DNA from 2 places in the Defluviimonas sp. D31 genome. Region 1 is predicted to be linked to the other one. Evidence: riboswitches for the same ligand, from Rfam matches in the RefSeq annotation. Region 1 holds a riboswitch; the other holds the start of a gene.
What was found. Region 1 has a riboswitch for cobalamin ahead of R5H32_RS07980 (CbtB domain-containing protein). Riboswitches for the same ligand answer to the same signal wherever they lie in the genome.
Positions count from the first base shown of each region.

Region 2: linked by a shared signal. The riboswitch ahead of R5H32_RS17545 (ABC transporter substrate-binding protein) and the one ahead of R5H32_RS07980 (CbtB domain-containing protein) in region 1 are both predicted to bind cobalamin.

Region 1 is NZ_JAWQFN010000003.1:319,527-323,156, forward strand. Features, by position in the region: gene R5H32_RS07965 (LacI family DNA-binding transcriptional regulator) at 1-59, shown strand, start outside; gene cobF (precorrin-6A synthase (deacetylating)) at 100-852, opposite strand; gene R5H32_RS07975 (CbtA family protein) at 938-1,669, opposite strand; gene R5H32_RS07980 (CbtB domain-containing protein) at 1,691-1,861, opposite strand; cobalamin riboswitch at 1,893-2,110, opposite strand; gene R5H32_RS07985 (DUF1636 domain-containing protein) at 2,170-2,487, opposite strand; gene cobA (uroporphyrinogen-III C-methyltransferase) at 2,484-3,206, opposite strand; gene R5H32_RS07995 (cobyrinate a,c-diamide synthase) at 3,203-3,630, opposite strand, start outside.
Region 2 is NZ_JAWQFN010000012.1:6,241-9,870, reverse strand. Features, by position in the region: gene R5H32_RS17550 (iron ABC transporter permease) at 1-195, opposite strand, end outside; gene R5H32_RS17545 (ABC transporter substrate-binding protein) at 192-1,205, opposite strand; cobalamin riboswitch at 1,365-1,580, opposite strand; gene R5H32_RS17540 (hypothetical protein) at 1,659-2,411, opposite strand; gene R5H32_RS17535 (ATP-binding protein) at 2,408-3,630, opposite strand, start outside.

The DNA of each region.
Region 1 (3,630 bases):
GCGAGCATGTCGAGTTGACCCCGGTGCTCGAGCCGGGCGACACGATCCGGCAGGGCTGACGGAAACCCGAATTTTCGCCGAAAATTCGCGACCCCCAGTTCAGGTCCTTCGCAGGATGTAGATGTCCATGATCCAGCCATGCCGCGCCCGCGCCTCGGCGCGGGTTTCGACGATCCGCGGCGCCAGTTCGGCGAGCGGACCGGAGCGGATGATCTCCTCGGCCATGCCGACATAGGCGCCCCACCAGATCGTGATACCTTCCGGGTCGATCGACTGGAACGAGCACTCGCCGTCGAGCATGATCGCCAGCGTGTCGGCGCCAGCGGGCCAGCCCTCCTCGCGCAATTTCCGGCCGGTGGTGACGACGAACGGCGCGCCGATCTCGTTGATCGGGATCGCGTGGGACGCGGTCAGCGCCTGCAGCGAGGTGATGCCGGGAATGACCGTGACCTTGAGCGGCACCGCCCGGTCCACCCGTCCGGCGATCCGGAGCGTGCTGTCGTAAAGCGAGGGATCGCCCCAGACCAGCAGCGCCACCCGGCCCGTATCGCCGATTTCGGCCTGAATAGTGTCTGTCCAGACCTTGGCGATGGCGTCGTGCCAGTCGTCGACCCCGGCGCGGTAGTCGGGGTTCTCCGCGTCGCGCTTCGGCAGGTCGAACGCAACCACCCGCGCCGCGCTGCCCCCCAGTACCTCGTCGCAGATCGCCTGCCTGAGCTCCGCGAGATCGGCCTTGTTCGCGCCCTTCCTCGGGATCAGCACCAGATCGGCCGAGCGCAACGCCTTCTCGGCCTGACGAGTCACGTGGTCGGGATTGCCGGTGCCGATGCCGATGAGAAGAAGCTCGATCATATCCCGCCCTTTCCTGTCCGGTGATAGATTGCAAAAGACCCCGCGCATGTCCATGCGCGGGGTCCGTTTTCGTGCCGCCGCCGGATCAGGCGCGCGAACCGGCCCAGAGCCGGCCCGAGAGCCAGCCAAGCGCTGCCCAGACCGCGAGTCCGACACCGAGCACGCGCGCCGAGTATTCCGCGCCGACCTCGGTGGGCGCGACGCCAAAGTACTGGTCGATGTGCGGCGCACCGATCACATGCGGCGCGGCCAGCAGCGCGCCGGCGATGCCGGCGGCGACGAAGCTCCGCCCATAGGCCAGCAGCGCCAGCCCAACGGCCGTCGCCACCACGGTGCCAAGCCACCAAGCCTGCCGCGCTCCCAGATCCGCCGCGATCGTGCCCGGCAGTTCCGGCGCGAGGCCCATCGCCGGGGCGAGCTGGAACGCGGCATAGCCCGCGATGCCCCAGAGGATGCCTTCCCGCGCGTCGACCTTGCGGCCGAAATGCTCGGCCAGCGCGTAGCCCGCGACCAGGATCAGCCCGTAGCTCGCATAGATGAGCCCGGTGAAGAGGACCGTGAGCGCATTGCGCGTGACCGCGGATTCTTCGCCCTCGGCGGTGGCGTCGCCGTGATCATGCGCCGCCTCGCCTGCCGCGTGGTCGTGCCCCGCCTGGGCGGGTGCCCCGCCGGCACCGGCGAAATGGGTCAGCGACCCGGTTTCGTATTCCTCACCCAAGAGGATCAGCTCCTGGATGAATGCGAAATGCAGCAGAGCCGCGAACAGCCCCGCTGCAAAGCCGGCGATCAGCCCGCCGGCCAGCAAACGTTGGATCATTTTGAGACCGTCAGGCCCTGCTCAGTGGCAGGGAAAACCGGTCGCGTGGCGCATGTCATGCGCGGCATCGTGCAGGGTCGCCGACTGGGCGTGGCCCGCAACGAACAGCATCGTCGCGCCGATCAGCGCAACGAACACGATGGACAGAAGCCCGGTGGAGGTCTTGGCGGCGGAATGGGTCGTAGCGTTCATGTCGTTCTCCTTGCCGTCACACCCGACGGCTTTTGTTGCCTTCCCACATGGCCGGTCTCCTGACTTGCGGGTCGCTGCGGCCTTCCGCCTTCCCGGGGGCGAACCCCAGTGGCCGTTGGAAAGCCGCTCGCCGCTCACAGTCGCGGGGGCGGTTGGGGCTTCGGGTGCCGCCTTTGGTCCACCCTTCCCCATTCCCGTTTCGGTCCGGACGCTTTGCGCCTCATGGACACCATGCCCTTCCATCTGCCAGCAAGCGGACCATCCGGTCAAGGTGGATAAGCGCCAATCGCCGCGCCGATTGCGACCTGTCACCCCGGAATCCGGGCGATCGCCTTTTCCCTCAGTGTCCCGAGCGGGCGCGCATCGGCAAGGGTGCCGTCGGGCGAGGCCAGGTAGAGCGAAAGAAAGGTCACGAGATTCGGGATCTCGGCCTCGGTTATATCGCCGAAGAGATAGGCGGTCTTGCCCTCGGCGCGGAAGGCGACGCTCGAGGGCCGGGTGCAGCCAGACATGCAGTCGATCTCGCGCACCGTCGCGGCATCGCCGACCGCCTCGGCGAGCCGCGACGCAAGCCCGGCCTGCCCAGCCGGGCAGGACCGGCAGACGGTGATGGTGACGGCGCTCATTTCCCCTCGGCCAAGGGGCCGAGCAGGATCAGCGCCGGCCCGTCGGAGGCCTCGGCCTCGATCAGGCGCTCCATCGACCCCAGCGTGCCACGAACGATCTTTTCCGCCGGCGTAGAGACGCTTTCGGCCAGAAGCGCCGGCGTCTCGGCCGACATCCCCGCGCCCTGCAGGCGACGTGCAAGCTCGGCGAAGGTGCGCTTGCCCATGAAGACCACGGTCGTCGCCGTAGGGTCGGCGAGGGCGGCGATGTTCAGATCCTCGGGCAGCGCCCCGGTGACGTCATGGCCGGTGACGAACTGCACCCGCCGCGCCGTCAGCCGCCGCGTCAGCGGAATCCCCGCCGCCGCCGCCGCCGCCATCGCCGAGGTCACGCCGGGAATGATCTCGTAGTCGATCCCGGCCTCGCGGCAGGCGGTGATTTCCTCCTCGAGCCGTCCGAAAAGCCCGGAATCGCCCGACTTCAGCCGCACGACCCGGGCGCCTGAACTCGCGTATTCCACCAGGAGCCGGCTCACATGGTCCTGCTTCGGCGAGGCGCGGCCCGCGCGCTTGCCGACGCCGACCATGTCCGCGCCCTCGCGCGCCTTGGCGAGAATCGGGCCCGACGAGAGATCGTCGAAGAGCACCGCATCGGCCTTCTGGAGCCGGTCCACCGCCTTCAGCGTCAGAAGCTCCGGATCACCAGGGCCGGAGGAAACGAAACTGACGAAACCCTTCATGTCGCCTCCGCGATCAGGTGGAAGAACGTGCCGGTGGCCTGGCCCCGGCGCGACCCGGTCTCGGGCACCGGATCGCCATTGGCGTCGACGACGCTCGCGAGCGCCATATCCGGCTGTTCGAGGATCGTCGAGTAGTGAAATTCGTGACCCCGAAGCCGCGCGCCCGCTCCGAACCCCGGCAGCGGCGCGGCAAGCGCGGCGAGCCGGTAGCCGAGATGCATCCTGCGCTTCTCGAACGAGGTCACGAGGCCGAGAAGCCCCGCCATCTCGTGTCCCACGCCGTCGCGGTCGATGATCGCCGTGCCCATCGCCATGTAGCCACCGCATTCGCCGTGCACGGGGCGGGTCTCGGAAAACCGTCTCAAACCTTGCCGGAACCGCCCCGCCGCCGCGAGCCGCGCGCCGTGGAGTTCCGGATAGCCGC
Region 2 (3,630 bases), on a different contig from region 1:
CTCGTCCACCGGATCGAGCGCGTATCCGGCGCCGAGAACCTTGTTGGCCAGCACCTGGAGGACGGTGAGAGGCGGCAGCGCCGTCTCGCCGATCACCACCCCGGCCAGAAGCGCCGCCGCGAGCCCGGCCAGCGCCAGGCCGCCCACACCGATGCGGCGGCCCGCGCCGCCCGAACCCGCGACGGCGAGGCTCATTGCGCGAGCCCGTAGGACTCGAGCGCGCCGGACAGGTCCTCAAGCCCGCGCACGGTGCGGATCGTCGCCTCCATGTCCTGCGCGTCCATCACCACGATGCGGCCTTCCTTGACGGCGGTCATCTGGCTCGCCACCGGATCGGTCTTCAGGAATTCGAGCTTCTTCTCGACGTCGTCGGCCTCGAAGCGGCGGCGGTCCATACTGGCGATGACGATCACGGTCGGGTCGGCCTTGGCCAGCGTCTCCCAGCCGACAGTCGGCCATTCCTCGTCGCTTTCCACGACGTTGCGGAGCCCGAGCTTCTCCATCATGTAGCCCGGCGCGCCCTTCCGGCCGGCGACGAAGGGATCGGCCGCGAGCTCGGTCGAGGAGAACCAGAAGAGCGCCGAGGCGTCCTTGAGGCCAAGCACCTGCGCCTTCTCGACAGCGGCGACCTCGCGCGCGGTCAGGTCGGCGACGAGCGCCTCGCCATCGGCGGCCACGTCGAAGATCGCGGCGAGTTCGCGGATGCCTTGATGCACGCTCTCGGTCGAGAACATCGCGAGCCGAGTGCCGTCGGCGCCCGTGGTGTTGTCCTTGGCGACGCAGTCGGTGGGCAGGATGTAGGTCGGAATCGCGAGGTCGTGGAACTGCTGGCGGGTGGCGACGATGCCCTCGGGGCCGACGTGCCATTCGTATTGTACCGCGACGAGGCCCGGCTTCTTCGGGACGACGCTCTCGAAGCTCGGGTCGTTGTCGGCGAGCCGCTCGATACCGGCGTTCAGGTCGGCGAACTCGGGCAGGACCTCGGAGAACCAGACAGAGGTACCGGCGACCTTGGCGCCGAGGCCGAGCGAATAGAGGATCTCGGTCGCGGCCTGGCCGACGCTCACTGCCGCGCCGGGGGCAGCGTCGAAGCTGATCGTCTCGCCGCAGTTCTCGATGGTGAGCGGGTATTGGGTGGGGCCTTCCGCCGCGACGGCGGCGGTGGAGGACAGGAGCAGGGCCGTCAGGCCGGTGCGCAGGAACATGGGGTCTCCCTCGGGGTCAGGTGGCGACCGGGGGGCAACAGGGGAAGACCCCCGCGCCGCGCATCGCGACGCAAGGATGATGGCCTGCCAAGGCAGCGCGCGGCATGGGACCGCGTCCGGCACAAGTCATCGACACCCTCCCCGGGCAGCCCGCCCGGTCTGGCTACGTTCGTCGATGGCAGGTCTCCTGACTTGCGGGTCCATGCTCGCCCCACCTTCCCGGCCGTCTCGGGGCCAGTGGTATCCGGGGGTCGCTCGCCGCCTACAGTTGCGGGTGCAGTCACGGCTTCGGCGCCCTTGCGGCTCTTCCTTACCGTGTTCCCTTTTCACCCGGCCGCGCTTGGCTTGGCCGGGACCATCGGCAGCCGTCATGCCCTTTGCCCGGCTGGGCTGTCAAGCCGGTTCCGACCGCTTCCCGACCCGGAGCGACACGGGCCGCCCGAACTTGCGCGCTCAGGTCGAACCGTCCTCGTTCGGCGCGGGCGGAATCTGCGTTGTATGGGCGATCGTTGCCGGTACGCGCCCGGCGCCAATCACCAGCACCGGGCAGCGCGCGGCATCCAGAAGCCGGCGCAGCGCGTCGGGGCCGCGCACGGGTCCGGCGCCGAGATCCACGATCACAACGGCGGCATTGGTCCGGCTGACCCGGCGCAGGAGCGCCTCCTCGGCCTCCGCCTCCGTGCCGGCCATCGGCGTCATCGTCACGATCCCGGTCCCGAGCGCGGAGGCCAGCGTTTCGGCCAACGCGCGCGCGTCGATCTCGGTCGGGCCGGGCGGCAGGATCGCGACGACGCTGCCGCGCCGGCGAGAGATTGGCCGGTGGCCGAGGAGCAGCAGGTCCCAGCTCCGCGCCGCCTCCCAGAGACCGCTGACAAGCTCGCCCCTGCGCCGCTCGAAGCTCCAGTGGAGCGCGCGGGCCTCGGCCACCCGCGACAGGCGGGCGCGGAACGCCCGCGCGTCACTGGCCAGGAGAATCCGCATCTGGGCGCTGGAGGGCGCGACCACCAGCATGCCCGAGGAGGTGACGACGCGCTGGCACGGGAGGCCGGAGACCCCGGCCGCGTCCGGTTCCTCGACCATCACCCCGCCGAGATCGGCGGCGACGGCCTCGGCGATGCGTTCGGCGATGGCGATGGCGGTCTCGGCATCGGCGAAGGAACCCGCGCCGATGAGGATGCGCCGCCGCGTCACGGTCGCAACGCTCATGGCGCATCCCCCTCGCCGCCCCTGCTCTCCTCGCCGCGGCCGGTGCGGCCGAACCGCCGCCGCGCCTCGGCATATTCGCGCAGCCGCGCTTCGACGCGGCCGTTGACGCTGTCCTCGGGGAAGGCGCCGTCCGCATCGCGGACGCCCGCCGCCCGCCCGGTGAGAATCGCGATGCCCTCGTCGATCGTCGCGACCGGGATCACCCGGAACCTGCCCGCGCGGGCGGCCTCGACCACATCGTCGCGCAGCATCAGGTGCTCGACGTTCGATTTCGGGATCAGCACGCCCTGCCGCCCGGTCAGCCCGCGCGTCACGCAGGTGTCGAAGAAGCCCTCGATCTTCTCGTTAACGCCGCCGATCGCCTGCACCTCCCCGGCCTGGTTCACCGATCCCGTCACCGCGAAACCCTGCGCCACCGGCAGGTCCGAGAGCGCCGACAGGAGCGCGTAAAGCTCCGCCGAGGAGGCGCTGTCGCCCTCCACCCCGCCATAGCTCTGCTCGAAGACGAGGCTCGCATGGAGCGAGAACGGCGCGTCGAGCGCATAGGTGGCGGCGAGGTAGCCCGCGAGGATCAGCACGCCCTTGGAATGCAAGGGCCCACCCAGTTCCACCTCGCGCTCGATGTCGATGAGCTTGCCCGCCCCCATCCGGCACCGCGCGGTGATCCGCGACGGCCGGCCGAAGCGGAAATCGCCAAGACCGATGACCGAGAGCCCGTTGACCTGCCCGGCCTTCGCGCCGTCGGTGTCGATCAGGATCGTGCCCCGCGTGACCGCCTCCTGCATCCGGTCCTTCACGCGCGAGGCGCGCCGCTCCTTCTCGCGGACGGCGCGGGCGACGTCCTCTGCCTCGACCCGGGCGCGCCCGGCCCCGCCGGCATAGTGGTCGGCCTCGCGCATCAGGTCGGAGAGCGCGCCGAGATGCAGGGTCAGCTTCTTGCTGTCGTCGGCGATCCTTGTCGCCTCGTCGATGATCCGCGCCACGCCGGCCGCAGCGAAGGGCTTCAGCCCGTCGCGCGCCGCATGGGCGGCGATCAGCCGGGCGAAGGGCAGGACCGTGTCGGCCGTGCGGTCGATCGACTCCTCGAAATCCGCCTGAAGCTTGAAGAGGTCGGCAAAATCGGGATCGAGCATCACCAGAAGCGCGTGCAGCATCCGGTCGCCGATCAGCACCACCCGCACCCTGAGCGGGATCGGATCGGGCTGGAGCGAGGTTGTGG